Regions from separate parts of the Shewanella sp. Arc9-LZ genome, predicted to be linked through region 2. Evidence: riboswitches for the same ligand, from Rfam matches in the RefSeq annotation. Region 2 holds a riboswitch; the other holds the start of a gene.

Region 1 (15,879 bases), 240 kb from region 2:
CTATCGATGATGTGTACCAAAGCTTGTCGCGTCAACCATTCCCCCCCCCACTTAGCGTTGGAATGAAGCTTGATGGATATCAGGTAACTCATATACTTCATCAATCACAACGCAGCCAAGTGTATAGAGTCGTCAATGGGCAAAACCAAGTCTTTTGCATGAAAACACCTTCCGTCAATTACATAGATGATGCCGCTTACATAGAGCGCTTTATGTTAGAGAGCTGGGTAGGGCAGCGCATTAGCAGTGCTCATGTCGTTAAGGTTGTAGAGCAACATAACATAAAGTCCGCTTTGTATTATGTCACCGAGTTTTTATCGGGGATAAGCTTAGGTGAATGGTTAACTCAACATAAAAAGGCCCCAGTAGAAGAGGTGTTACTGTTGCTAAAACAAATCGAATTAGGGATAAGAGCATTTCACCGTCGCGAAACGCTGCATCAAGATTTAAAACCAGATAATATTTTTATCACCCGAGATGGCGTGGTTAAAATCATCGATTTTGGTTCTTGTTATATCAAAGGCGTAGCAGAAATTAGTAGTCCGTTAACTCGAGATCGTATTTTGGGTACGGCTGATTACACTGCCCCTGAAGTTATACTGGGTTATAAGGCCGATGGTCGTGCCGATTTATTTTCGCTTGCAGTGATTGCTTTTGAGATGTTGGCTGGGCAATTGCCTTTTAAAGGCAAACTCGAGAAATGCCGAACGCGGCAGGATTACCAACGTTTAGAATATATTAGTGTACATAAATTAAACCCAATGGTGCCAGAGTGGATTGACGTAGCATTAAAAAAAGCACTCAATGTTGAACCTAATTTACGCCAAGCGGATACCTGTGAATTAATTCATCAATTAACCACTGCCAAAGCGAATCACACAGTAAATGATTATGTGCCCATTATAACTCGCAACCCAGTACGTTTTTGGCAAGTGATTTCAATCGTGTTGTTTATATGTTTAGTGGCTTCTTTGCTGAATAATTGATTATGAGGAGCTTTCTCAAATATATATTACTTAAAATATACAGACTATAAATATTTTCTGTTTATTATCAATAATTTATTTTTTTAATTAGTAACTTATTAGTAATATCTACTTTTGAATTTTTTTCATCATCTTACTCTTTCAAAATACATACTTTAAGGGGAACTCTAATTTTTTTATTATTTGTATATATTTAATTTCTTGTTCTTTGGGAGAATCGGCTCTTCCTATAATTCTCATATTAATGTCTCACTAATTTATAGCTAGCTTAGAATTGCATATTTAAAAATATAAATATAAATCATCATCTTATATGTTTGTGTAGTAATAAAGTAGGGGGCTGAAATTAATATAACCTATAGGTCTATGTTGGTTTAATACTCGAGGATGATTCAAATACCATTTGACAGCGCCATAATATTGACACTATCAATAGAAACGTTATTAAGCCGATTGAATGTTATGGCGCGAAATAACCAAGGGGCAGGGAGCATGATCTTGAACAAGCGTACTCATAAACTTCGCTTTAATGTAAGAACTGGAATTCTTGCTTTTTTATTATGTCTAATATCTTTTTCTAGCTTAGGACAACAAGATCTAAGCGACATAGATGAGCTCAATATTGGCATTAATAATAGAGCTAATGTGAGTCAAAATGGTGATGAGTTATCAATCAACGTAAATCAAAATGGATTCAATAATCGCTTCAATTCCATTCAATTAGGCAATAACAATCAAATATCTTCCACTCAACAAGGCATTCTCAATGGTGCTGCTGTACTCCAGACTGGAAGTGATATTGAAGCCAATATTTACCAATCAGGGTTTAATAACCAAGTGATTGCAAGTCAGGTTGGTTTCAATTTATTGATGGACGTTAGCCAAATTGGAATTAGTAACTTAGCTATCATTAATCAGACTGGTAATGATAATACCATTCGGATCCAACAATACGGTTTTGGAAATGCTGTCGGTGTCACTCAATGGGGGACAACACAGAATGTGAACGTAACTCAAAGGAATTAATCTATTCAATAAAATGAAGGGAATACAAAGATGAAATATTCTAAATTAGCTTTATTAATATCTGCTGTTTTATTAACTTCAGTAAGTGCGTATGCAAGTAACAACGAAGCCGATGTTAGTCAAGAAGGAGATCTAAATACTGCAGTGGTTGTTCAACAAAATAATAGTGTTGCTAATGACGCAACTATTGTCCAAATTGGAGATAGTAATCTCTCAACGATTTCACAAGCTGAAACGTCAAATTCAAAAGCTATATCCTATCAAGAGGGGGATGGAAATACCTCTTTGATTGATCAACATAATGCAACAAGCACAGCTAATGCATCTGTTGAATCTATTGGTAATGATAACCAAGCAAATGTCGTACAGGAATTTTTTAACGGTGAGAATGCTCAAGCAACTGTTAACCAAAATGGCAATGGAAACATAGCAACCGTCACTCAAAATGACGGTGACGGTGCACAGTCTTCGATTAATCAAACCGGAAGTGAAGATACCGCCGAAATTTATAATCATTGGTCAGATTTTGCTGATGCAACCATTAATCAATCTGGAAACTCTAACAATAATGCTTATATTCAGCAGGAATCATCAGATGCTGCTAGTGCCACATTAACTCAAACTGGTTCAAATAATATTGGTGATATATTACAAAACACTCAAAATTATGGTGGAGCAACCAGTGACGATACCGTTGCAATATTAGAGCAGGAAGGTAATGACAACATTGGTTTAGTTGAGCAAGTTGGTTTGTCTAACATGGCAAATGTATATCAAAATGGTGAATCTCATGATGCACATGTGACTCAAAGTGGCGGTAATCATGAAGCTCAAGTTAACCAATACGGTTTGAATCAAACCGCAACGGTAATGCAAATGGACTTTGATCATGTTGCAATCGTCAATCAGTCAAATGAAGGCAACACTGCAACAGTGACTCAAAGTGCGTTAACTCTTGGGAATGGTAACGGTAATTCAGGTTCTGGTAACAATGCTACTGTTGACCAAGAAGGTATGGGTGATACCGCTACGATTGCGCAAGCGGGTTTCTCAAACGAAGCAATAGTGTTCCAAGGGGAGTTCAGTTATGACAACACGATTGCGATTAACCAATCAGGTCATCATAACTATGCGGGTGCATCAACTGACTCTGGTGGATTCAGTACCGTTACAGTGAATCAAACTGGCCATCATAATGAAGTTAATAGCCGACCAAATGGTAGTAATTTTTATGGTGAAGGGATCGGTGCTGGTTCATGGGGTACGGATAACGTTGTTACCGTTGATCAGAATGGCCATCATAACAAAGCCTATGCCGATGCGGCTGATGTTTCAACAATCATTGATATAGATCAGACTGGTCATCATAACGAGGCCTATGCTGAATCTTGGTGGGGTGATACTAACGAAATTGTTATTAGTCAAACAGATGCTATGAACTTCGCAGATGTATACGTTGAAGGGCTAGGTAACAATACTGTTCATGTTACTCAAGCGGATATGCATAATTCAGCGATCGCTACCAGCACGGGTTATAGTAACACAGTGACGATAACTCAAGGTTTGTAGTACATAAGTATAATAAAGGGTGTGTAAGCACCCTTTTGACTAATTGTTAAATGATAAAAGCCTTGCTAATCTTGTTTCACATTGATGCAAATTCTGTTTAAAGAGCATCTAGTTCATCTTCACATGGAGTGTAAATGATGTTTAAAGTCGTAAATTGGATGATTGTTTCTCGGTCACAGTTATTGATCGATTTACTTGATTGCCGCTGGCCACAAGAGTTTTTAATCAAATTGACTAAAGCTCAGCCCAATGGAATGGCAAAAATGTTAGCAAGTGAGCCTATTTCAGTTGTTGTATTTGACTTGTCGACTATTGATTTACAACAAACTTACCAATTACAACGCCTCATTGAGCGCGAATATTGCGCGATTCACACAGTGTTTTTAAATTTTCCTAAGCAGCTTGATACTAAATTTTTAATTCATCCTTCAACAACAATAGGTGTATTTTATTCTGATGCTAATTTAGCGGAAATAAGCCAAGGTTTGAATGAAATACTCAAAGGTCGAAGTGTTATGCCGCAAGGCTTGCAACGTTCAATATTAAACGATGAGCATGACGATGACAGTGAACAACTGACCATTCGTGAACGTGAGGTATTACAAACGTTATTGTCTGGTAGTACTAATCTCGATATCGCTAATCAACTATTTGTCAGTGAATCTACCATTAAAACGCATCTCTATCGTGCGTTTCGAAAAATTGGTGTGTCTAGTCGTGGTCAAGCCATTGCTTGGGCACAAACTCACATGCATGAGGTGAGAGTGTGAAATATCCATCAGTGATACTCATTTACTTGATTGCGAGTCAGGCAGTTTTATTAAGTGACGCTACCGCTGATGATCGTAAAGATGTTGACGTTAATGTTCCAGAATTTACAAAAGCTAACATTGCCCCCACCACAGATGAAGTTATTCCAGAATCTTCCGCTTCCAAAGCTCAAGAGAATTTATTGCATTCAACTGAACCTGTAGTGAGTGTCAGTGATGCAAAACCTAAGCGTGAAGCTGATTTAATTGATGGGTTAATCTTAAATAGAGCCATGACAAGATTTGGCCACCGTTTTTATCGAGAATTTGTTAGCGCTTATCGTGATATCAATGGCATGAGCAACCATTCGGGGCTCACTGTTGTAGAGCAAGCCACAGCAAGAAGTGGTAGTAAAATTTTAGTGTTGCATAATCGAAAGCCGGTTTTTGTGACGTTTTTATCCCCAGCATCGCGAAATATTGATGCACAAGCGAACATGGCAGCAAAGCGGGTCAATGCTTCCTTGTTGCAATATCAACAACAGGCAAAATGGGCGGCATTTTCAGACCCCGATCTTGCTCCTGATGAGTTTTAGCAGGGAATGCATATGAAAAAATTATTACTAATCTTATCAATAACATCATTTAGTTTTCCCTTAGCCGCGACGCAACTGGTATATACCCCAGTTAACCCTGCGTTTGGGGGCAGTTACCTTAATGGTAGTTATTTATTGGCAAATGCGTCAGCGCAAAATGAACATCAAGGTGGCTCCTCCTATGTAGCTCCTACAGCGCTGGACAGGCTTGCTAGTTCATTACAGTCACGCTTAATGAGTCAACTGTTTAATGATGCGGCAAATGGTGGTGAAGGTTATTTAAAAACCGATGACTTTGAGATAAATGTGGTCAATGAAGATGGATCGTTACTGGTTCACATTACTGACTTATTAACCGGCGAGACGACCATCATCGAAGTTGGTGGTATTGTCGGCGCATCAACAGGGGGCTAATCATGAAAAGACTACTGCTTAGCTTATTTATTCTATCTTTGAGCGCGTGTTCTTCGATAAAAAGTGAATTCGACGGTATTGAAGCAACCACAAGTTTAATGCCAAAGGGCGAGACATATTATGATTTAGTCAGTTTGCCATCCCCCCAAGGAAGTATGGTGGCAGCAGTGTATGATTTTCGTGATCAAACGGGTCAATACAAGCCGATACCTTCGAGTAACTTTTCAACTGCAGTACCTCAGTCTGGAACGGCTTTCTTAGCTCAGGCGCTCAATGATTCTGCTTGGTTTGTGCCTGTTGAGCGTGAAGGGTTACAAAATTTACTGACAGAACGAAAAATTGTTCGTGCAGGACTCAATGGTGATGCCAGTAAGTTGCCACAATTAAACAGTGCCCAAATTTTAATGGAAGGTGGCATAGTGGCTTACGACACCAATATTAAAACCGGTGGCGCAGGCGCTCGTTATTTGGGAATCGGCGTATCGGGTCAATACCGTGTCGATAGCATCACGGTTAATTTACGTGCGGTCGACATCCGTACAGGTCGATTATTAAGCAGTGTGACAACCACTAAGGCCGTTATTTCAAAAGAAATTACTGCTGGCGTATTTAAATTTATTGATGCGCAAGAATTATTAGAGTCTGAGGCGGGTTATACCTCAAACGAACCAGTGAGTTTATGTATTGCAGCTGCTATTGAAAGTGCGGTCGTACATATGATTGCCGACGGTATTTGGAAACGAGCTTGGAATTTACTTGATCCTGTATCAGGAGTAAAAAACCCAACATTACAAAAATACTGGTTAGAAGCACATACTGAAAATCAAGTATTAGAACGGATTAAGCAGAGCTAGTCATATTGGTACATTTGTATAGTAATAGAGAAGATTTATAAAAAAGGATATCAAATTGATATCCTTTTTTAATTCAAATTTTCGATTAATATTGATGGTACTCAGTAAATCAATTTTCAAACTTGATAATCGTTTCTTAGTCTTAACCAAGCCACAATTGTGTTTTAGTCGCATCAATGATGCTAAGCGAAATCGTGTCTAAAGCCGCTTCACTGATCGTTAATGTTCCTTGCATCAATTCATCACGTCTAAACCAATGCAAAGTGATTTGTTCGCCAAGGGTTCGACTTTGCAGTTGCTGTTCAAATTGACTGGTTACTTGCAAGTGGTCTGCTGCAATCAATAAATCACCCGCACTTAATCCCGCTTGATGTGCTGGACTGTGTTGGCTAACCGTTAGAATTTTTAACCCTAATGATTCCGCTTTTGTTTTTGCGCCAAAACCAATGTTATAACCTGTAGCTCCAGCACCACCCAAATCAGTTACACCTTCACAGGTCCGTAAACTCATATTCACGCCCACTTGAGCCAGTAATTCTTTTAGTGGCAAATCGTCTGTGTTGTCGAGATAAGTAAAGATATCGTCACAAGGGCGATTTAATAGCGCTTCAACAATCTGTTGATGGCTTGACGATTCAGTACCTACACCTGTTAAACCATATTGTTGCCAAAGTGTACGCATAACATCATCAAGGCTGTATTTACCTTGGGTTTCAATACGGATAGTTAAGTCTACATACAAGGCAAATAGTGCGCCTTTAGTGTAATAGCTGACAATTGCATTAGCGGCATTTTCATCTTGCTTATAAAACTTAGTCCAAGCATTAAAACTTGATTGCTTTAAGGTTTGTTTAAAGCGACCTTCGCCTCGGTATACTCGAGTCATAATTTGACTGAGTAAAGTAAGGTAACCTTTCTCATCAATACACTGAGATTTAAAGGTAATTAAATCATCATAATATGACGTGATACCTTCGTACGCCCACAATTGAGAAGTATAAGACTCTTGTGATAAATCAAATGGCGTAAACTCAGCAGGTTTAATCCGTTTAACGTTCCATGAGTGGAAATATTCATGGCTACACAGTGATAAATAAGTGCGATAACCTTTATCTACTGGCGCATCGAGTGACAAAGGTAAGTCGTTGCGAGAGCACATTAACGCTGTAGATGCTTTATGTTCTAAACCGCCAAAACCATTGTCCAAAACGGTGGTCATGAACACATAACGCTTAAAGGGTGCTGGAGTGCCAAACAAATTGATTTGATATTCGCAAATCGCTTGTAAATCTTTGGCTAATCGAGCCATATTTGCCCTGTGTTTGCCACTGAGTACGATATCGTGTGGCACACCAGCAGCGAAAAAGGTTTCGACGGTCAGTTCACCCATTTCAACGGGATGGTCAATTAAGTCATCGTAGTTTTCAGCGCTAAAATCACCAAAGCTAAATTGTTCACCTGATGCTCTAGTCATGCTGGTGGCTAGCGTCCAATGAGCTAATTCTGCAAGTGCAGGTTTAGCCATGGTGACGGTATGTGGTTGAGACTCAAGACCATTAGCCGCTAGAAACACGCTACTGCCATTAAAAAAGCCATGATTAGTATCAAGGTGTGCAGTGCGAACAGACAAATCCCATGCATAAATTTGATAACACAGAGTGATATCACTGCCTTGGTTATTCAATTGCCATGTTTGTTTATCTAATTGAGTGACTGCAAGCGATTGTAGATTCTCTTTGGCATCAATTTCAATGATATTTTTGGCAAAATCGCGGATCATGTAGCTGCCAGGTAACCATGCTGGTAATGAAAAAATCTGAGATGGATTGGCGTTTTTTAGCGTAAAGGTCACTTCAAATAAATGAGCTTTTGGGTCGACCGCATGAATATGATAATGCATAAAGAATTCCGAATGAGTGGCAAGTCGCAATCAAAACGATTGAGCTATAATAACCAATGCTGCCAAAATTGACTCACTTAAGCAAACGAATCCCATTTTAGGCAAAATATTACCCATAAAAAGCGTTTTTACTGGAGTGATAGTTCAAAGAGTTGATAGTATTATCAATAGCATCAATGCAGTTATCTAATGAGGGCATCCAAATGGCCGAAGAAACCATATTTAGCAAAATTATCCGCCGTGAAATTCCAGCGGATATTTTATACCAAGATGAATTAGTCACCGCATTTCGGGATATTGCTCCGCAAGCTCCTACGCATATTCTGATTATTCCCAATCATTTAATCGCGACAGCAAATGATGTTAAAGCGTCTGATGAATTAGCATTAGGGCGGATGATAACAGTAGCGGCCAAACTTGCCGATGAAGCCGGTATTGCTGAAGATGGATATCGCTTAATCATGAATTGCAATAAGCATGGTGGTCAAGAGGTGTACCATATTCATATGCATCTTTTAGGGGGTAAACCATTAGGCCCAATGCTGAGTCGTGGATAATGAAAATTAACAGTGATTTTTTCCCGTTAACTGAAGTTGCCACCCGTTTTGTCAACCAGTTAGCTCAGTGCCGTCGTTTAGGGCTTTCAGTGCAAGAAGCCAGTGAGCATCATGTGTTAATTGAGTTACCTTACAGTCAAGATATTATTGGTTACCCCGACACCGGAGTCATTCATGGTGGGGTGATCACAACCTTGATAGATACCGCTTGTGGCACAGCCGTGGTATGCGCCATTTTGAAGAAGTACCAATCGTTAGAGTTGTCTCCAACATTGGATTTACGTGTCGACTACATGAAACCCGCAGAGCCTCATAAGTCGGTTTATGCCTTTGCTGAATGCTATCGTTTATCGTCAAGCGTTGCTTTTACCCGTGCGATAGCATATCAAGACAGTATTGATGAACCTATCGCTCACGCGGTGGGTTCTTTTATGCGAATTAGTCCAGAAATGGTCGGCGAAGAGTTTCGTCAAGTGTTAATGGGGAATTTACCGGGGGCGAAATCATGAGTGAACCAACCCAAATAGAGACACAAAAGGGTTTAGATGTTCAAGATGTGGTTAAACGTGCCATTGAACTGAATGATTATAGTTACCTACTTGAGAAAGTACCTTACTCACAATTTATTGGCATGTCAGTGGCCCGTTTTGGTGATGAAATGGTATTTAGACTGCCGGCTAAAGATGACAACATTGGTAATCCGATTTTACCTGCAATACATGGCGGAGTGATTGCTGGGTTTATGGAAATGTCGGCAATTGTGCAACTAATGGTATTTATGCAAGCCAAGAAAGTACCTAAAATTGTTGATTTCTCAATTGACTATTTACGCGCAGGTTTACATCAAGATACCTTTGCAGAATGTAAAATTACTCGCCAAGGCCGCCGTGTGGCTAACGTCAGTATGAACTGTTGGCAAACCAACCGTAAACAATTGATAGCCACTGCCAGAGCACATTTTTTGATAGATTAAGTCAACGCTTTACATTAACAGCAAATAAGGAGATAGCATGAAAATAACGTCAATATTTGTGTTCGCATTAGCATTGTTGCTTAGCGCCTGTGCGCATAACACGGCAGGTATTTCGGTAGACTCAAGCGGGCAGGTTAGAGTCGATAGCAGCTCTTTTGCCAGTGATGTCAATGTTGTGGATATTTCATCTGTCATGGTTGCTGACTTAATCAAAGCATCGGCGCTAATTCAAAGCAAATCGAGCACTGACCTACGTCTACAATATAAATTCACTTGGTACGATGCTAGCGGATTTACAGTTGAGGATGAAGCAAGCAGTTGGAAGTCGGTTAAATTACATGGTAAACAGCAGTTGCAAGTGGGTGCGGTAGCGCCCAATACACAAGCTATTCGATTTGAGATTTATGTGCGCGAAGCTTTCTCAAATTAAGCCACGCTACAGAGAACTTGAAGAGACATGATTACTGAGATTTAATATAAAGTTAATCAATTATATTTTTGCGTTATCAAATTGTATCGCTGCTCGTGTATTCATGGTGAAGTTAGTTTATAATCGTGATCGCCAAGGGGTGTTCAGTAAAACCTGAACTGAGATGTCTGTATGACGAACCCTTAGAACCTGATCCGGCTTATACCGGCGTAGGAATGGGCCACACTATTTATGTGCACCTCTTATTCGCTACTCTTGCCGGATCTCAAAATCACTATTTGAGGTCCTATGTTCACGAAAAACTCTACTAGGTTACACCAAACACCAATTGCCTTAGCGGTAATGGTGGCATTAAGCTCGCCTGTGGTTATGGCTAAAACGGCCGATGTTGAAAATGTCACTCCCGAATATGAAAAAATGGAAGTGATTGTTGTTAATGCTGATTTTAGTAATATCAGCCTTGATAAAATGCCGTCAAGCGTGACGGTTATTGATGCCCAGCAATTAGAAGACGAAGGGGCGCAACATTTTGAAGATGTGCTCAATTCTATTGCCAACTTTAACTGGTCTGGTGGCAGTTCTCGTCCAAAATATTTCCAAATTCGTGGTGTCGGTGAACAAGAACAATATCAAGGTGCACCTAACTCATCGGTTGGCTTTGTGGTCGACGACATCGACCTATCAGGCCTTGGCATGGTGTCGAGTATGTACGACATGCAGCAAGTTGAAGTCTTGCGCGGTCCACAAGGTACTCAATATGGTGCTAATGCACTAGCTGGATTAATTTACTTAAAAAGTAATGACCCTACCGAATCATTTGAACATGGCGCAAAAGTCAGTTTAGGTGATGACAATCTTCGTACTCTTTCTGGTTTTAGCTCTGGTCCACTCAATGACTCAGGTAAATTGCTCTACCGTGTATCACTAGAACAGCACAATCAAAATGGTTACCGTGACAACCTTTATCTTAACCGTGATGATACCAATGAACGTGATGAGTTAACGGCTAGGGCTAAGTTCCGTTGGTACGCTACTGACGATCTTCAAGTTGATTTAACCTTATTGCATGCCAATTTTGATAATGGTTACGATGTGTGGACATTAGATAATAATCGCAGTAATACCTTAACTGACCAACCCGGTGTTGATACACAAAAAACGACTGGAGCAGGGGTTAAGTTCATATACACGGGTATGCAAGCATTTGACTTCACATCATTAACATCATTTGCGCAAACTGATCATCATAATGGATATGATGGTGATTGGGCCAATTCGGATTATTGGGCGAGTAAAGCATGTACTGTGTATGACGACGCAGGAGCGGCCTCAGGTACTGAACCTTGTGTTTATGATTACACCTGGGACAAAAAGGGCGATCGTAAAACCTTTACCCAAGAGTTCCGTTTATCATCCAAAGATGCAGGACGCATCTTCGCCGGTAGTACCGACTGGTTATTGGGTGTATACGCGATGAATTTGAAAGAAGATAACGACTTATACTCGGAATACAACACCTGGCCAGATGAAGTGTTGCAGTCAAACTATGAGGCGACAAACTATGCCATATTTGGTCAATTAGACAGCCATTTAGGTGATGATTACTTATTGTCGACTGGGTTGCGTTTCGAGCGCCGCGATAGTGATTATAGTGACAGCAATAAAGATGACTTTGCCCCATCAGAAGATATGTGGGGCGGCCATATTGCGTTGTCAAAAGCCATTAATGCTAATCACAATGCTTATGCTCGTGTCGCCCGCGGTTATAAGGCGGGTGGTTTTAATATGACACTGCCTGCTGAATTGTCTGACAAGAAACAGTTCGACACTGAGATTTTATATAATTATGAAGTTGGCTTAAAATCGAGCTGGCTTGATGGAGAAGTGGATTCTACCTTGGCGCTATTTTATATGGACCGCCAAGACCAACAAGTTGCCGCCTCTTTACAAGACCCAGATAGCCCGCAGCGTTTTATTCTATTTACCGAAAATGCTGGCAGTTCAAGTAACTATGGCGCGGAACTCGATGCAAAATGGTATTTAACAGAAAATATTGAGTTCTACGGTAGTTTCGGTTGGTTGGAAACTGAATATGGCCAATATCAATACAGTGACAAATACGGTTCAACCGTCGATTTATCTGGGCGCGACTTAGCGCATTCACCTAAATTTACTTACAGTGCTGGTATGACTTATGTTGCTGATTCTGGTTGGTTTGCAAACGTGAATGCCAGTGGTAAAAGCCAGTTTTATTATTCTGACAGCAATGAATCTCAGTCAGAAGCCTATACCATTTATAACGCCCGTTTAGGCTATGAAACGCCAACATGGTCGGCATATTTATGGGGCCGCAATTTGTTTGATGAACAATATGGTGTGCGAGGCTTTTACTTTGGCAACGAACCAGATCAAGATTGGGTCGATAAACAATATATTCGTTACGGTGATCCGCGCCAAATGGGTGTGACATTAGAAGTTCAATTTATGTAATGACATAAAATCGCTGTAGCCTTTGTTGCAGCGATTTTTATTAAGGAATAGAAATGAAGTTAACTGCAGAAATCAGTATGTATCCGTTCAATGAAAACTATCTCGATCCTATCCAATGGTTTATCGGCAGAGTGGATAGTTATGACAATATTCAACGAGTGACTAACGCGATGGCAACCCAAGTCTGTGGCGAGTATGCTGATGTAATGTCGATGCTAGCCGTTGAAATGCAAGCCGCACATCAAAAGTGGGGCAAAGCTGTTTTTGTGTGTAAATTTATCGGTGGTGAGCTCAACCTAGCTCATAGCGAATAACCACAATGAATGATCTATTTATAACGCTACAACAAGCCTTTAGTGAAGCGTCATTAATGACGTTTTGGGAGGCTGTTGCCGTTATGCTAGCGCTTGCTTACTTAATTCTTGCTATGCGGACTAACATCTGGTGTTGGTCGGCAGCATTTATTAGTACCGCCATTTACACTGTACTATTTTGGAATGTATCGTTATTGATGGAGTCAGTCCTTAATATTTATTATATGGGGATGGCGGTATATGGTTATTGGTTGTGGTTGCACGTGCCACCTTCTCAGCAAAGCAATTTGCACAATTCTGAGCTGCATAATGGTACTCAGCACAACATAGATACCAATCACCTTAATATTACCAGTTGGTCTTGGAGTACTCACGCTCGGCTTATCGGCGCGACATCATTAGTGTCTATGCTGGTGGGATATTTAATGGCTCATTACACGTCGGCCGCATTTCCCTATATCGATGCGGCAACCACTTGTTTTGCTATCGTTACAACCTATCTAGTAGCGAAAAAAGTGCTAGAAAATTGGCTCTATTGGGTCGTCATTGATTTTGTGTCTATTTACCTTTACTTCCAAAAAGGCTTAATGCTGACATCGGGTTTGTTTGTTTTATACGTCGCAATGGCAGTTGGCGGATACATGATGTGGCGTAAGAAATATCGTCATCATATAATAACGCAACACAATACGAGTCAAGAGGTGGTTGGTGCATAACCAACCATAATATCATTTTATTAGAGTAAATATTTGATGTCCCAGCCGTTGTTATCTCTACCTATCGATGTGCTTAATATAATCAACAAAGCCATGCCAACCACATTATTTCAGCAGCTTGCTACGCAATGTACTGCGGTGTCTTTTCTTAACACAGGGATCAGTAATGTTAATATTAAGTTATCTTGTGAAGATGGCGATAAGGTCTTACGAGTAAATCAGCCTCACAGTAATTGGTGCGATAGAGCGCTTGAAGTTGAATGTTGGCAAGCTGCAATTGTGGCTAACATTGCACCTGCATTGATTTGGGTCAGTGATGATAAGCAATTGTATCTGAGTGAGTTTATTGATCAACCAGAGACAGACTGGTCGATATTTGCCTCAATGCGCAGTCACTTATCGCTTGGGCAATCGACAAATCAATCCATTTCGGCTGTGGATGCCGTTCCTTTGCTTAGTGCATTATTTTGTAAACTCAGTGTGTTGCCGGTGCCGGAGAAAAACATTACCGTTAGTGAGCAATGGCAACAATATGCATACCAATTAGATTCATTAACGGGGTCGCAAACAGATCCACAATGGCATGATGCGAGGCAGCAATTGTTACGCTTAAATGGGCTTGTTCGACATTGGTTATCGCAGTTAGAAGCCTGTGTGTTGCTGCCGACTTTTTGTCATAGAGATTTAACTCCGCACAATTTACTGCTTAGCGGCAGAGCCCCTCAGCAACTGCTTTGTATCGACTATGAATATGCTGTGGCGAGCCATCCGTTGTTCGATTTAGCCAGCGTCGTGGCTAGTCATCAACTATCAACGATGCAATCTAACCAATTAATCGATAACGTGATTATGCAATACTGTCAGGTTGCTAGCCTCACCGATGTGTCTGCGGCCAAAGCGGCATTACCCGCCGCAATAAATTGTTTTTGGTTATTCTCGGCAATGTGGGCGTTATTAATGGCAGCCAAAGAACCGCAAAAATCTACACAATACTTACAATACTTTACAAAGTATTTTACATTAATCACTTGCTAATATGCTCTGATAAAGTACAAGCTTCTGATAAAGTATAAGTGAAGTAATACCAGTTCTAATAAATATCTGGTCATTCAGCGCCTACTAGACAAGTAATAAGATTATAGACATAGTTTTTCTACGTCAAAATCATATTAAGCAGCATAGAAGGTTCTGAAACCCGTCCTGCGGGAGTCATTCAGACTTTCTATTTTTTGTTGCATTGTTTCATAAGGGAACAACCATTCTTTCAACAATGCGTCTCAAACTGAAAAATCTGAGTGACTCTGATTGATCACATCATTACTGGATTTGATATAAATTTTGATAAAGGAATTATCTGTGTCTAAAAAATTGATTATCCTACTGTTAAGTAGCTTATTTTTTGTCGGCTGCTCAACCAAAGTAAGCTATTTCTTTCTGGATTGGGCGATAGAGTGGGAAGTTGAAGAGTACGTAGAGTTAACCTCAGAACAGCAAGATAAATTTGATATTATTATTGAATCGTTTTTAGTCTGGCATCGCCAACAAGAATTACCGCGTTATCGTGATCAACTGTCTTTATTATCGACATTGACTAATCAACAAACAATGACCCCAGAGCTATGGCTTAACCAAGTGTCAATGGCGAAGGCACATTGGTCTCGAATTTTCGATTTTGTTATGCCTGATCTGTTACCTATTATGGCGAGCTTATCTGATGGACAAGTTGATCAGATACTGGCGCAGCTAAAAAAAGAACAACAAGAATTAATCGAAGAATACGCCGGCAAAGATCAAGCTGAATTGATAAAAGACTCAGATAAAAGAATCGCCGAGCAATTATCTGAATGGACTGGCGATGCTACAGATGAACAAAAAAACATTATTCATCAAGCTAATACGCAGCGTTTAGCCACGTTAGACATGTGGCTTGAGTATCGCCATGAATGGCTAAGTCAATTTGAACAAGCACTGAAACGCCGTCAGCAAACTGATTATTTTACCCAACAAATGAAATTATTAATGATCTCGCCAGATGAACTGAAATCAGAGGTTTATCGCGATAATGTTACCGAAAATACCCGTAAGTTTGGCTCAATGTTGATTACGCTTAATCAAACATTTAGTCAAAAACAACGTAAGCACTTTGATAAAAAATTAGCTGAATTAGTAGAAGATTTAACTGAATTACACTTAGACAAATAATATCTATTTTTATCCGTTAGTCTCCAAAGCTGAAATATTTTTAATCTTCAGCGGGTCTATTACTACAACAACGATTTCAGCTAGGATTATTTATGCAGACACT
Region 2 (15,879 bases):
TTTCCATTCCCTTAACAATGTAAATGTCTGAATATCATCTATATTTGTTATTTTGTATTCTGTTGATATTGCGACTTGAGTCTCATTTAGATGACAACGTAGGAACGGGTTTATGGCTTTTTCTGTCGCGATTGTGCTAGGTATCGTTGGTATGTTTTGTGAGCGTAATTGGCCAACTTTGTGGGCATAATCAATCAACTGTGAATTATTTGGTGTGACATGTAAGGCGAAATCGACATTGGATTGTGTGTATTCATGAGCACAAAAGACTTGGGTTTGGTCGGGTAAGTTTGCCAGCATAGTTAACGATTGCAGCATTTGTGTCGGTGTGCCTTCGAATAAACGTCCACATCCGCCACTGAATAAGGTATCACCACAAAATAATTTATCATCAATATAATAGGCAATATGACCTAAAGTATGCCCAGGAACTGCCATCACTTGGGTAAGCCCTAAATGAGGTATCTCAATATTTATATCCGATGAAACGGTTAAAGGATGGGTTAAACCATCGATAGGTTCGTTACTCGGACCATAAACAATAAGACGGTTGTTGAAGTGCTGCTGCAGTTGTTTTATACCGCCAGTATGGTCGCTGTGATGATGAGTAATGAGTATGCCGACTAAATTAAGTTCTGTTGTAGCTAGGTAATCGATAACACTTTGGCCGCAGCCAGGGTCAACTACATAAGCATCAAGGCTACTTGTTTGATGAATTAACCAGAGGTAGTTGTCATTAAAAGCTGGAATGGTATGAACGTTAAGCATAATCTGACTCGAGTGATGATTGACTATCTGTTAGGGTAACGGATATCGTTAAATAACTTCAAGTGAAGTTATCCTGAAAGTATCAATGATGGTTAGCTGAACATTAAATGAGCTATGGTAAAGTTGATGGGTTGAGAGAATATGACATTTTTGCAAAGTAATCGTTGGCGGGCTCCATGTTAAAACCCCTTATTTGGCAAGATTTACCTTTTGGTGAATTATTGCAAGCTGAGATTGAAGCAAAATTAGCCCCATGGTGGCCGCGAATATTTGGCTATCATTTACTTAAAGCAGGGGCGTTAAGTAGCCAGTTAAACAGTTTACATTGCAGCATAGCACGGCATTTTTCTGTTTATGATGGTGCAGATGCGAGTATTCAAGCCGATCCGCATCATTTACCTGTACAACAAAGTGCCATTGATGCTGTGTTAAGTTGTTTTCTTTTAGAATTTGAATCAGACCCTTATCAAATTTTACGAGAGTTCGACAGAGTGCTCATTAGCAGTGGTTATATTTTTATTGTTGGTTTTAATCCCATCAGTCCGGCTTTTATAGGCAAAATATTGCCTAAATATCAAACTCAGTTACCTTGGAACGGGCAGTTTTTTATGCCATCAAGAGTTAAAGATTGGCTTGGGTTACTGGGATATAAAGTACTAGCAGATGAACGGTTAATGTACCATTCGTTATTAGGGCACCGCGGAGTCAACACGCCTAATCAACCGAGCAAACCTCAACAAGCACCATTGTGGCAAAAAAGTATCGCCAACTGGCTACCTAGTACTGGCAGTGTTTACTTAATCGTGGCTCGAAAAATGACGACGCCACTTACACCGATTAAAGATAAGTCGAAGGTCAAAGCGCCTAACTGGTCAACGGCGCCATCGGCAGGTCGTACCGGGTTAACTCACACTCCGAGTATTGAGACCCAGACATTAAACAATTCAAAATCATAAAAAGTAACCTCAACTCGTTTTAAGAGATGAGGTCCGTAAGCCAAAATCAGAAGAGTTGAGCTATTTCATAGCAAAATATTACTTTTGCTACCAGGGCTGATTGAAGCGGTAATATCTAGCTTATTGCAAGTCAATGCACCCCGTTAGCGTAGCAAAGGACTTTTTGATAACCAGTGATTATCCCGAGCTAGAGTTAAATAGCGATGACCTCACTATTCTGGGTTATAACCTGTATCAGCTTGTCGAGGCTTAGCTTCAGCCGCTTTGCGTGCTAATACATCACAACGTTCATTTTCAATGTGGCCGGCATGGCCTTTTACCCAGTGCCAGTCGATCTTGTGTAATTGACTTACCGCATCTAGACGCTTCCATAAATCGACATTTTTAACTGGTTGTTTAGTTGAGGTTATCCAGCCCTTTTTCTTCCAACCATGGATCCAAGTCATAATACCTTGGCGCATATACTGGCTATCGCTGGTTAAAATAATATTACAGGGTTCGTATAAGGTTTCTAACGCGATAATTGGGGCTAAAAGTTCCATACGATTATTGGTTGTTAATGAGAATCCATCGGCGATTTCATGTTGTTGATGTTTATATTTCATTACCACGCCATAACCGCCAGGTCCTGGATTTCCTAAGCAAGAGCCATCAGTAAAAATATACAGCTGTTTGAGTTCGGCCATCAAGTTGTTACCATAGCGAAATATTCGCGCCAGTATACTCAATTTATACAAAGGCGAGGGCTGAATGAGTAAAAAATATGAACATTATTTCTAGTGCAAGTCGTCAAGTGATCCTCGATACCGAAACTACCGGTATGAACCAAGCGGGTGGACCGATTTATGTGGGCCATCGCATTATTGAAATTGGTTGTGTTGAAGTGATTAATCGTCGCTTAACAGGTCGAACGTATCACCAATATATTAATCCTGGTCAAGCGATTGATGAAGAGGCAATTCAAGTTCACGGTATTACCAATGACCGTGTTGCCAACGAACCGCGTTTTCATCAAATAGCCAAAGATTTTATCGATTTTATCGATGGCGCTGAAATTGTCGCTCATAACGCCAACTTCGACGTGAGCTTTATGGACCATGAGTTTTCAAAACTCAATCCAATTGGGCCTAAAACCAAAGAGATTTGCAGTATTCTCGACAGTTTAGCCATTGCAAAGCGTCTGCATCCAGGCCAAAAAAATAACTTAGATGCGTTGTGTCGACGTTACGGTATCGATAATGGCCGCCGTACTTATCACGGCGCATTACTCGATGCGGAAATTCTTGCTGATGTTTACTTAATCATGACAGGTGGACAAATTAAGTTTAATTTGTCTAATGAAAAAGCGGGTCAAGAAGGTGGCGGAATTAAAAATATCGATCCGGCGGCGTTTAATCTTAAAGTCGTTGGTGCATCAGCCGATGAAATACTATTACACGAACAACGACTTGATCTCATTGCGAAGTCAGGTAAATGTCTCTGGAGAGGGTAAACCAACCTTTATGAGTGCCACTCGCGCCGGTTATCTTGCTATTTCATGTTTATTGTTGCTGAGTCTTATCTTCGCTTGGCAACCTAATGCCCAAGCTGCAATGGTCAATGCATCGCAAGCAGCAGAACTTAAAAATCGTTTTCGAATCGATTATATGGTTGATCATTTAACGTTAGTTATCCAACGAAGCTATGGTTCTGCGCCTGTCGTGGTGATTTTACCTGATGGCAGCAAATGGTACTCAAATCGTCATCCTCAAACGGTAAAATGGGTAGATGGTATTGCTGCCGATATGATTTATATCGAAAAACCGATGCCAGGGCCTTGGCAGTTATTAGGCAGTGTGGTTGAAGGGTCGACAATACAAAAAATCTCTGCATTAGACATTGCAGTGCAACCATTACCGCAACCACTTTATCAGGGTGAAAGGTTAAAAGTTACAGCAAGACTCTTGGGTGATAATTTAACCATGAGAATGCCGGGTTTGGAGTATATGGTCGAATGGACTGCACGTTTTACCAGTGCGCATCTTCCAACTGACGACAATTTCGCAACGGGTACCATTATTGTCGGTGCTTATAAAGACAATGGTGAATTGTTGGACGAAACACCTGACGATGGCATCTTTACCGGAAGCCATAATTTACAACAACCTACCGGTCATTATGTACTCAATGTCACTGCACGAAATAATGTCTTTGAGCGTGAATATGTGATGCCGTTTGAGCTCTTGCCACAACCAATCAAAGTCAAAATGGTACCCAATAGCGATCCATTAAAAGGCATATGGCAGATACAGTTAACGGTTGATGAATCTGTGGTGAAATTAGCAGAAACTCATTTTGAGTTTGACTTAGTCGGCCCTGCTGGGTTGTTGCTGCCTATTACCTTGCAAACCATGACCAGTGCAGATCAAATTCTATACTTACCTAAAGTGACTGAGTTTGGCAGTTATCGTGTTAAAGGCAGTGTGGTTTCTACTACGGTTGATGGCCGAGAAATTGTGCTCAATTTACCTGAAATGTTTTTTAATTTAGTAGAGCCCCCTGCTCCAGTCCCAACAGTTGAAGAACTTGCTGAAAAAGCGGCCATTCAAGCAGAAATTGAAGAGCAAGTCGCTAAAGACGATGCGATGTTCTGGATTGTTACCATTAATGGCATACTTTTTTTCGTTGGTATTATTGGTTTGGTGATATGGCGTAAAAAACAAACGCTGGCAAAGGCGATGGCTGCGGCGGAAGAAAGGTTAAAGCAAAATCCAGTGAATGAAGATAAACCTAAAGACAGTATTCTAGAAAGCGTCGACTTAGATGATATTGATTTGAGTATGCCAGATGATAAAAACTAAGCCACTGAAGTGAGTGGTTTTTGTACTAAAACTTGATAATTGTACATTTTTTAACTAAATGAGCGAAAACAATTAAAAAACTGTTGACGATTAATTATCACAACTTTATTATTCATCGCACTTGTGTGGAGCGGTAGTTCAGTTGGTTAGAATACCGGCCTGTCACGCCGGGGGTCGCGGGTTCGAGTCCCGTCCGCTCCGCCATTCAAGTGACTGTTTACACTTAATAAAACAGATGATTTTTATACTATTGTTAGTTTTATTAAGTGTATACAAACCGTTTTGGAGCGGTAGTTCAGTTGGTTAGAATACCGGCCTGTCACGCCGGGGGTCGCGGGTTCGAGTCCCGTCCGCTCCGCCAAATAAGAAAAAGCCTCTACAGAAATGTAGGGGCTTTTTTCTGTTCAAAAATCAACAGAATGTGTTATTCAGCCTAGAATACAATACCTGCTAGATTATCAAATGTCAGCGCATTAATGTTATTCCATCACATATCAATAAAAACCGGCCTGTCACGCCGGAGGTCGCGGGTTCACTGTTTCAACATCAGCGTCCGCTCCGCCAAATAAGAAAAAGCCTCTACAGCAATGTAGGGGCCTTTTTCTGTCTTAACATCAGCAAAATTGCTGTTTTAGCCTAGCCAATAATGTGGTATACATTACTGGCTATATGCTTTATGACTTATAGCTGGTTAACTAGAACGCGTAACTGACATTCAATTCGAGTGAGCGACCCGCACCAGCGATTTGTTGAAAACCGTTACTGTTATCAGCCTTATATTCAGCAATACTGATACCGCCAAGCGGCAATTGATAATACTCATCCAGTAAATTTTTCACTGCTATAGTCATTGTGGCATCTTGCCATTGGATACTGCTACTTAAGTTAAGCAGTGTGTAACTGTCAGTTGTGTTTTCTAAACGCTGTTCATCCAAGCGGTCTTTACTCGCAACCCATAGCCAACTGAGACTATTTTGCCAATCGCCTAGCTGTTGTTGTAAAGCTAGCTTAGTTTGCAAAGGTTTTATTTGATACAGCGCTTGGTCATTGTCATCTCTTTCGCCGCGCGTGGCACTGATATTAGCGTTAAGGAGCCATTTACCACTGCGGTTTTCTGTTATTTGATATTCAGCATCTATGCGTGCACCAAACAAGGTCGCGTCCACATTTGCAAACTGTAAAATATGACGACGATTACTATCGATGCTTGTGCGATTAAAGCTGCTGACCACATTAGCGTCAATATAATTATTGATGTCGCTATACCAAGCTGTTGCACTAAATGCTAAATCATCTTGTACTCGCTTGTAAGCCATACTCAATGTATGTGCAGTTTCTGCACTAAGGTCAGGGTTGCCTATGTAGCCGTTTGCATCGCCGTACCAGCCAATCATAGTCGTCGACATGGTGCTTTGGCCCCAACTGTATCGCTCATATAAATTTGGGGCGCGGTTCTTTCGGGCTAAACCAAGTTCTATCACTTCAGTATCACTGAGTTGATAGCGAGCTAGAAGGGTGGCATCGATGTTATTGTCATTGTGCTTTCGATATAGGCTATTAAATTCATCTGCGGCCATGGCATTAACATTGGTCATGCCCATCATACTCATAGTGTTATAAGGTTGAACCTCACCTGTGCTGGTTGATACGTATTCATAACGAACACCTGCAGACAGCCACCAACGAGTATTAAGTGTTTGTTGCCACTCGCCATAAAGTGCAGCACGTTGGCGTTCGCCATCATTGATATTGACGTAGTCATTGGGGCCCATCATGGTAGAACCTTCAATCGCTGGCCATGTATCATCAAGCTGATAAACATAATATTCTTGGCCAATTAATAATGTACTGTCTGAACTGGTTGGCAGCTGCCAATGCAGTTGGTAACTGTAATCTTTACCCTTAGTTTTCATTGGCATCATGCCGGTTTTTTCATCGCTAAAGAAACCCATCTCATGCTCGACATTGTGCCAGTTTGCTTGGGCAGTGAACTCGCCTTCATTTTCTAGCGTTCGTTGATAGCGCACTAATGCGCCATAACTGTCATTATTCGTCATGTCCATATACTGGTTTGCAAAACCTTGAAAGGGGATATGTTGATGAGTCAGTTTGACTGCAACTTGTTGAATGTCATCTTGCCAAGCAGCGTTTAATGCATGATTTTGTGATTGGTATAAGGTGTCTAGTACTTTATCGCCGTGGCCGTCGGTATAGCTGTTAGCGTCTTCAAATGATCCTTGGTAACTAAAGCTTAATGTTTTACTTGCAACAGTGGCATTTACACCTGCGAGAATAGCGTCGTTGGTACTTCGGTAACCACTAGATATGTTACCACTTTGCCATGTCACATTGTCGCTATCGGTAAATACAGGGGTTAAGCTATTGACGTTAATTACGCCAGCAATGTTATCGCCACCGGCGCTCACCGGAGAGACTCCAGCAACCACTTGGGTCGAACTAATGTGATTTGCTGACACATAAGAAAGTGGCGGGTTCATCTGGTTTGCACATGATGAGGTAATATCACTGCCATCAATGAGCACCTTAATGCGATCGCCCATCATGCCATTTAAAATCGGTAATGCCGATACGCCACCTGCTTCAGAAAAGTCTACTCCTTGCTTTTCAAGTAAGCTTTGGGCTGAGCCGAGTAAGTCTTTGTTAGTCGTGTTTTGTCCATGTACTTCAACCCGCTCAATGCTTTCACTATTTTGCTTATCGTACTGCTCAGCCATTACTTGAGGTGTAATAGCAAACATTACAGCCAATGAAATTGATGAGTAAACCCATGGGTAATTTGTATTTAATTTAATGGTTTGGATTGCTTTATTTGCCAACGTCATCACCTTTATTGTTATTTTTATCAACCTTTGATGAATATATTTCAAAGGTGTTTGTCAGTTTTTTGAAATTATAATCTACTAATAAATATGATGAATGCGACATAGTGTCGCACCTTGATAAATACCTGTCTGTGGTGATGGATGAACCATGGGGATATCAATAACCTCATATTAGTTTCTGGTATGTGGATTGATAACTTTTGTATGAAATGATTATTTTAGTGCTTGTTATTTAGCGACAAGCTTGCTTATACTGCGGGACATCTTGTCGGAGTGCCATTATGGCTGAGACCGTTTATTCGGGATCCGTTGAACCTGATCAGGCTAGAACCTGCGAAGGAAACAAGCGTAATAATCATGATTTTTGGGAAGATAAATAACGTATTAACAAGACTGTAAATGGACGTTTACCTCCGAGTTTTTTATCGGTTTATATATCCAGTTACGTTATTACTTTAGTATTTTTCTATGTGATTATTGACGTAAGCAATAGTATTTTTATTGTTTACTGCTGCTATCAACACCTCTCCAGACAAGCAACTCTACTCTTAATATTGAGGTTGCTAATGTCAAATCCAAACCGTCGTCAAACTCGAGCTAACGCTCAACAATTTATTGATACCCTTAAACCGTTACAACATCCTAATTCTGAAAAAGTCTATTTAACGGGTAGTCGAGCTGATATCAACGTCGCTATGCGTCAGGTTAATCAAACTGAAACCGTGATTGGCGGCACCGATGCAAAACCCATTAAACAAGCCAATCCGCCTATTATGGTCTACGACTGCGCGGGTGCTTATTCTGATCCCCTTGCTGATATCAATGTGCGTGAAGGCTTACCTAAAATCCGTCAAGCATGGATTGATGAGCGACAAGATACAGAGCAATTAACCGGTGCAAGTTCAGGCTTTACCCAACAGCGACTAGCCGATGATGGACTCGATCATTTACGCTTTGATGCCCTTGTCGCGCCTAAACGTGCCAAGTCGGGCAAATGCGTGACCCAAATGTATTATGCACGCCAAGGTATTATTACCCCTGAAATGGAATACATTGCCATTCGTGAAAACATGGCTCGTGCTGAAGTAACCGACACCGTATTAACCCAAAAAGCGCCTGGAGAGGCTTTTGGTGCGCATATTGGTCAGCTGATCACACCTGAGTTTGTCCGTGATGAAGTCGCTCGAGGTCGAGCGATTATTCCGTTGAATATTAACCATCCTGAAACCGAACCTATGATTATTGGGCGTAATTTTTTGGTGAAGGTGAATGCCAATATTGGTAATTCAGCGGTGACATCTTCGATTGAAGAAGAAGTTGAAAAACTGGTGTGGTCAACCCGTTGGGGTGCAGATACGGTCATGGACTTGTCGACCGGGCGTTATATTCATGAAACGCGTGAGTGGCTTATCCGTAATTCGCCAGTGCCAATTGGTACCGTGCCGATTTATCAAGCATTAGAAAAGGTTAATGGCGTTGCCGAAGACCTCAGTTGGGCAGTATTTAGAGATACATTGATTGAACAAGCCGAGCAGGGCGTAGATTATTTTACGATTCATGCTGGGGTGTTATTGCGTTATGTACCCATGACCGCTAAACGCCTTACCGGCATTGTGTCACGTGGCGGTTCAATTATGGCTAAGTGGTGTTTAAGCCACCATCAAGAAAGCTTTTTATATGAACATTTTCGTGATATTTGCCAGATTTGCGCCCAATACGATGTGTCATTGTCGTTAGGCGATGGTATGCGCCCCGGTTCAATTGCCGATGCCAATGATGAAGCGCAATTTGCGGAATTAGAAACCTTAGGTGAATTGGTCAAAATTGCATGGGAATATGATGTGCAAACCATCATCGAAGGCCCTGGTCATGTGCCAATGCAATTGATTAAAGTCAATATGGAAAAGCAATTGGCCCTTTGTGACGAAGCACCATTTTATACCTTAGGCCCACAAACAACCGATATTGCGCCGGGCTATGATCACTTCACCTCTGGTATCGGCGCTGCCATGATGGCTTGGTACGGCGTGGCGATGTTGTGTTACGTCACCCCCAAAGAACACTTAGGTTTGCCAAATAAAGAAGATGTAAAACAAGGCTTAATTGCCTACAAGATTGCAGCTCATGCTGCTGATGTCGCTAAAGGTCATCCAGGTGCGCAAGTACGTGATAATGCGTTATCAAAAGCCCGCTTTGAATTCCGTTGGGAAGATCAATATAACCTAGGTCTTGATCCTGATACCGCTCGTGCTTACCACGACGAATCGTTACCACAAGAATCGGCAAAAGTGGCTCACTTTTGTTCAATGTGTGGGCCTAAATTCTGTTCGATGAAAATAACCCACGAAGTGCGTGAATATGCCGCGAATCTTGAACAAGCTGAAGCACTTAAGATTGAAGTATCTTCCGCTAGTGCTTATCAAGCTCAACATACAGCTCAAGCCATAAATCCGGCGGAAGCGATGGCACAAAAGTCGGCAGAGTTCAAAGCGTCGGGATCGGCGCTTTATCATGACGTCAAATCTGTCGCACAAGTTGATACTGACTTAACGGTTGAGGTGGAATAATCGCCATGAATTCATCGACATTTGTCAGTGAATCCATAACGCAAACCCCACCCATTGTCTGGACCATAGCGGGTTCAGACAGTGGTGGTGGGGCGGGGATTCAAGCTGATTTACTCACCATACAAGACTTGTCGTGTCACGGGTGTAGCGTGATAACCACTTTAACCGCACAGAACTCAGTCAGTGTGAGTCTTGTTGAAACCGTTTCTGAATCCATGTTGTTGGCTCAGTTCAGCAGTTTACTTGCCGATCTGCCGCCAGTGGCGATTAAAATTGGCCTGTTGGCATCCCAAGCACAGGTGGACATATTAGCTGGCTGTTTAGCTCAAATGCGTGCTACTCAGATGATGGTACCTTTTGTGGTGCTTGATCCTGTCATGGTCGCCAGTAGTGGTGCGCACTTTAATACTATCGAACTCGATTTTAGTCCTCTCATTGGCTTAATTGATTTACTAACGCCTAATCAGCACGAATTGAAACGTTTATGTTCTCAGTATGCGTTAGCGCAATATTGTGATGTCGATAACAAGGTTGCTCAGCAACAGCAAATGATCTGCGATGCCAAATTGTTATCCGATACATTTAAATGCAATGTGCTCGCTAAAGGCGGTGATGCTCAGTGGCAGCAACAATATGCAATAGATGTATATGTGAGTAAAAACGTTAAAGGTGCCAGTATTACACACAGTAATGCGGTGTTTATGCTAAGTAGCCAGCGGATAGCAACCACCAATAATCATGGCAGTGGTTGCACATTATCATCTGCCATAGCGTGTTTTATTGCCCATGAGTTCGTTATTCATGATGCTATTGTGCTGGCAAAAGCCTACGTCAATAAGGGACTCACTTTAGGCGTAAGCCTTGGTCAAGGACCTGGTGTCTTAGCCCGTACTGGTTGGCCTGATGATTTAGGAATGATGCCATCAATCAAGTTGGTATCTTCTGAGTATCTCGCTGATAATTCGTGCAAGCAAGCTGCACCGAATGGTTTTAAATCGCTGCATCAACCCTTGGGGATTTATCCTGTTGTAGCTGATATCGATATGCTTAAAAAATTGTTAAAAGCGGGCTGTAAGACGGTTCAATATCGTGCCAAGTTAGCTATTAATATCGATACTGATGACAGCCATGTAGTAGAACGATTAACGCTCGAAGCCAATATCATTGAGGCCATCAAACTCGGTCGCGAATATCATGCTCAGTTGTTTATTAATGATCATTGGCCACTGGCGATTAAACACGGTGCGTTTGGGGTTCATTTAGGCCAAGAAGATATGGCAACTGCAGATTTAACCGCGATAGCGGCAACAGGAATGGCGTTAGGGTTATCGAGTCACAGTTATTTTGAAGCCTTATTAGCCCACCAATGTTCGCCTTCATATATTGCTCTTGGGCATATTTTTGCTACCACGACCAAGCAAATGCCTTCCGCGCCTCAAGGGCTCAGTAAACTTAAACGTTATGCCAGTTTATTTGCGCGCCATTATCCTACCGTTGCTATTGGCGGGATCGATCTCAGTAATTTGGCGTTGATTGCGGATACCGGCGTTGGTGATGCTGCTGTTGTTAGAGCGGTGACTACTGCTGACGATCCGGCGAAAGCTTATCGAACTTTGCATCATAAATGGTTGCAGCTTACCCGACCTTTACCTAAAGCCAATTTATCTCAGGAGGGCGTATGAGTACTTTATCTGATCGAGATTATATTCAGTATTCGCGCACCATGTTACTGAGCGATATTGGAGAAGCTGGGCAGCTTGCCATTATGAATAGCGCTGTAGTGATCATCGGTGTTGGAGGCTTAGGGCATTTAGTGGCGCATTATCTAGCTGCCGCGGGTGTTCAGAAAATACTGTTAATTGATCATGATGTGGTTGAATTATCCAATCTACCAAGGCAACTCCTGTTCAGGGCCGCTGATATTGGCAAAGCCAAAGTCAGCATTGCAAAAAATGTGCTTAGTAGCGCTTACCCTGAAATCACCATCGATGTGCTAGCACAACGAGTTACATCAACGCATTTTAATCAGCTTGTTAAACGATTTGTGGTAAAACCTGTGGTGTTTGATTGCACTGATAATGTAAGTGCGAGGCAACTGATAAACCAAATGTGTGTACAGCATCAGTTAACCTTGGTTAGTGGTGCTATCAGTGCATATCAGGGGCAGTTATTTTGTATCGATTTTTCCCACTCACATTCGCATTCATACAGTGGTTGCTATTGTTGTTTATATCCTCTTGATACACCCATTATGCAAAATTGTACTCAAACTGGAGTACTAGGGCCTGCTGTGGGTATTATCGCCAGTATGCAAGCGCTGGTGGGCCTTCAGCACATCTGCAATACCTTTACCCAATACGGTGTTCTACATCGATTTAATGGTAAGGATTTACGCTGGCAGCATGCCCAAATGAGTCAAGACCCACAATGTGAAGTATGTCATCAATATCCATTAACTGATCATCAGGAGCGGTCTAATGTCACAAACTGATCCCCTCGAGCTAATAACCCTGCACCTTAATGGTGTCGCGCAACATGTTCGGGCCAATTTGAATTTGGCTGAACTACTTCTACTCAGCGATTTACCCACTCAAGGAGTGGCTATCGTGGTCAACGATACTGTTGTGCCTCGAAGTCGTTGGATGCATATAGTGTGTCAAGCCGATGACAATATCACCGTCTTTTCTGCCGTTGCTGGAGGTTAATGATGTTAACGATAGCCGATCATCAATTTTCGTCTCGGTTACTCACCGGAACGGGAAAATTTTCAGATCACAATACAATGTTACAAGCGATATCAAGTTCTGGGTCGCAGTTAGTCACCTTAGCGATGAAGCGGATTGATTTGACTCGCGGCCATGACAATTTACTCGGTCCTTTGCAAAGTATGGGGGTTAAATTATTACCCAATACCGCTGGTGCGCGTAATGCCAAAGAAGCCATTTTTGCTGCTGAACTCGCTTATGAAATGTTGGGCACTAAATGGATTAAACTTGAAATTCATCCCGATCCCAAATACCTCATGCCCGATCCAATTGAAACATTGATTGCGGCTCAATATTTATGCGAACAAGGCTATATTGTTATGCCTTATGTGCATGCCGATCCAGTATTGTGTCGTCGCTTAGAAGAAGTTGGTTGCGCTGCGGTTATGCCACTCGGCAGCCCAATAGGCAGCAATCAAGGCTTAGCGACGGAAACATTCTTAAGCATTATTATTGAACAGGCCAATATTCCGGTAATAGTAGATGCCGGCATTGGCGCACCTTCACAAGCTTGTAGAGCTATGGAAATGGGCGCAGCAGCAGTATTGGTAAATACCGCGATTGCAAGTAGTGCCAATCCCCAACAAATGGCTAAATGTTTTGCTGATGCAGTTGCAACAGGAAGACAAGCATATCTTGCTGGATTAGGGGCAGTGAACAACCATGCTAACGCGACCAGTCCTTTGACCGGATTCTTGTCAGAACCATCAATCAATTCGCTTGCAAAGTCAGTGAATGGTAAGGGGGGCTAACATGACGTATTCAAGCGTATTTTCGCAATTAGCCCCCGATGCGTTATCGATGAAGCTGTATTCGACTACCGCCAAAGACGTTGAGCGGGCTTTGAAAAATCCAAGCGGTAATCTTGATAGCTTGTTGGCATTATTATCTCCAGCCGCAATGGCATATATTGAACCGATGGCGCAGCAAGCAGCTCAGCTGACTCGGCAGCGATTTGGTGCCAATATCGGTCTTTTCTTACCCTTATATTTATCAAACTTATGCGCCAACGAGTGCGATTATTGTGGCTTTAGTATGAGTAACAAGGTCAAGCGTAAAACCCTTAATAGTGATGAACTAGCAGCCGAAATGACGATTATTAAACAACGAGGCTTTGATTCGATATTATTAGTGTCTGGTGAGCATGAAACTAAAGTTGGAATGGGGTATTTTGAGTCTGTGTTACCACTCGTTAACACGGCTTTTAATTATGTAGCAATGGAAGTTCAACCATTAGAAACTGAACAATATCAGCGTCTTGGGAGATTTGGCGTTGATGCAGTTATGGTATATCAAGAAACCTATCGTCCACATACTTACGCTCAACATCATACACGCGGTAAAAAACAAGATTTTATCTATCGTTTAGATACCCCAGACAGAGTTGCTCAAGCGGGAATTGATAAAATTGGCCTAGGTGTATTACTTGGGTTAGATGATTGGCGACTCGATGCATTGCTAATGGGGCATCATCTTGATTATTTGGAAAAAACCTATTGGCGCAGTCGCTACAGTATTTCATTACCTCGTTTACGTCCGTGTACTGGCGGTATTACACCAAAAGTTGAATTAACCGATGCAGGATTAGTACAAATGATCTGTGCGTTTAGGTTGTTTAACCCCCAGCTTGAAATCAGTTTATCAACGCGTGAGCTGCCGTCGCTGAGGGATAATTTACTGCCATTAGGGATTACCCACATGAGTGCAGGAAGCTCAACTCAACCTGGTGGTTATATGGCACCTGATAGTCAACTTGATCAATTTGAAATCAGTGATAACCGCTCTGTTGAACAGGTTATTTCACAAATTAAATTACGAGGGATGAATCCAGTATGGAAAGATTGGGAGATGGGTTGGGTTAACGGCTAACTTTTGTTTGAAAACTGTACATATTAGTCGGTTTAGGCCATAATAAATCGACTTTTTTAAAATCAGGAGCAGTATTATGCAAGTTCAATCAGCCTATGCGTCAGGTATGCAGGGATTGCAAAGTGCTCAACAAGGTTTAGCGCAAGCAACAACATCTGTTGCGATGCCAGATCAACAAAAACCGGCTGTGTCTAATTCACCAAGCCAAGATACTGTGACCTTAAGTTCTCGTGCTGTTGGGCAAACTGACACCACATCAGCTTTAGTGTCTGCGATTGAATCATCCAACCAAGCTCAAGCATCTGCTAAAGTGATTGAAGTAGCTTCTGAGACTGTTGGCAGTTTGATTGATATTGAAGTGTAATCATGAATGCGGCGATGGTTTCTGCAAACACTGGGTCAGTTAATAATACTGCCCAACTTAACCACCGCAATTCATTGTCCACGCCGCAAGCTCAACCACATGCACAAGCAATCAATAGTGCTCAAACAACAAATAGCATTCAAGTCAGTAACCCTCGATCTGACCCCACTATTTCTATAGACATTCAATCTGGAAATATTCAGTCAGGTTCAGTTAAAAACAGCTCGCTCAAATCCAGTTCATTTCAAACTACGGTCTCATCAACAGCGGCGTTTAAGGTAGCGATAGACCTTAAACCCACTATAAGCACAGATACTCAGCATAACTCTACATCTAGCTTAACTGCGAGCAATGAAACCAAGTCTCAAAAAATCATTGTTGCTGATACATTCAATAGTTACAGCTTAAAAAGTGGTCCACTTAATCTTACTGGAGTATTAAATCGTTCACCTACTCCAATCCAGGCAACTGATACCGTTGCTGGGACATTTGTGAGTACAGATACATCAGCCGCAACGAGTAATGGTGAAGCCGTTAATGCTCAACAGCCAGTAGTTAATATCTTTAATCAACCCTCGGATGCTTCAGCGACAGAAACAAATACTTCAGCTGTAGCAACAAATACTACGGACCAAAATTCATCAGTGGATGATCCGTCAGTCAATGCAGAATCTCAAACATCAAACCGTCAAGCTGAAATAGCAGCTCAACAAGTTGAGCAACAGGTAAAAGACAAACAACAACAAATTGAACAAGCTGAAATTAAACAAATTGATCAACTGGCACAACGAGATACCGAAGTTAAAAGCCACGAACAAGCCCACGCAGCAGTGGGAGGCAGTTTGGCACAAAGCCCGAGTTATCAATATGAAAAAGGCCCCGATGGACGTCGCTATGCGGTGGATGG

What was found. Region 2 has a riboswitch for thiamine pyrophosphate ahead of thiC (phosphomethylpyrimidine synthase ThiC). Riboswitches for the same ligand answer to the same signal wherever they lie in the genome.
Region 1: it holds a riboswitch for thiamine pyrophosphate, as region 2 does, so the genes downstream of both, GUY17_RS12755 (TonB-dependent receptor) here and thiC (phosphomethylpyrimidine synthase ThiC) in region 2, are expected to answer to the same signal.

Annotation. Positions count from the first base shown of each region.
Region 1 is NZ_CP048031.1:2,979,832-2,995,710, reverse strand. Features, by position in the region: gene GUY17_RS12815 (bifunctional protein-serine/threonine kinase/phosphatase) at 1-986, shown strand, start outside; gene GUY17_RS12810 (curlin) at 1,485-2,012, shown strand; gene GUY17_RS12805 (curlin) at 2,043-3,581, shown strand; gene GUY17_RS12800 (response regulator transcription factor) at 3,719-4,351, shown strand; gene GUY17_RS21220 (curli production assembly/transport protein CsgE) at 4,348-4,926, shown strand; gene GUY17_RS12790 (curli assembly protein CsgF) at 4,939-5,340, shown strand; gene GUY17_RS12785 (CsgG/HfaB family protein) at 5,343-6,194, shown strand; gene GUY17_RS12780 (M61 family metallopeptidase) at 6,337-8,094, opposite strand; gene hinT (purine nucleoside phosphoramidase) at 8,298-8,651, shown strand; gene GUY17_RS12770 (PaaI family thioesterase) at 8,651-9,160, shown strand; gene GUY17_RS12765 (PaaI family thioesterase) at 9,157-9,624, shown strand; gene GUY17_RS12760 (YcfL family protein) at 9,662-10,054, shown strand; TPP riboswitch at 10,180-10,287, shown strand; gene GUY17_RS12755 (TonB-dependent receptor) at 10,343-12,544, shown strand; gene GUY17_RS12750 (hypothetical protein) at 12,598-12,858, shown strand; gene pnuC (nicotinamide riboside transporter PnuC) at 12,864-13,574, shown strand; gene GUY17_RS12740 (phosphotransferase) at 13,611-14,609, shown strand; gene GUY17_RS12735 (DUF6279 family lipoprotein) at 14,931-15,776, shown strand; gene GUY17_RS12730 (DoxX family protein) at 15,869-15,879, shown strand, end outside.
Region 2 is NZ_CP048031.1:2,743,002-2,758,880, reverse strand. Features, by position in the region: gene gloB (hydroxyacylglutathione hydrolase) at 1-768, opposite strand, end outside; gene GUY17_RS11795 (methyltransferase domain-containing protein) at 945-1,724, shown strand; gene rnhA (ribonuclease HI) at 1,937-2,410, opposite strand; gene dnaQ (DNA polymerase III subunit epsilon) at 2,488-3,216, shown strand; gene GUY17_RS11780 (TIGR03503 family protein) at 3,227-4,564, shown strand; tRNA gene GUY17_RS11775 (tRNA-Asp) at 4,692-4,768, shown strand; tRNA gene GUY17_RS11770 (tRNA-Asp) at 4,849-4,925, shown strand; gene GUY17_RS11765 (TonB-dependent siderophore receptor) at 5,260-7,407, opposite strand; TPP riboswitch at 7,667-7,766, shown strand; gene thiC (phosphomethylpyrimidine synthase ThiC) at 7,974-9,974, shown strand; gene GUY17_RS11755 (bifunctional hydroxymethylpyrimidine kinase/phosphomethylpyrimidine kinase) at 9,980-11,656, shown strand; gene GUY17_RS11750 (HesA/MoeB/ThiF family protein) at 11,653-12,465, shown strand; gene thiS (sulfur carrier protein ThiS) at 12,452-12,679, shown strand; gene GUY17_RS11740 (thiazole synthase) at 12,682-13,491, shown strand; gene thiH (2-iminoacetate synthase ThiH) at 13,493-14,608, shown strand; gene GUY17_RS11730 (chemotaxis protein) at 14,685-14,972, shown strand; gene GUY17_RS11725 (putative metalloprotease CJM1_0395 family protein) at 14,975-15,879, shown strand, end outside.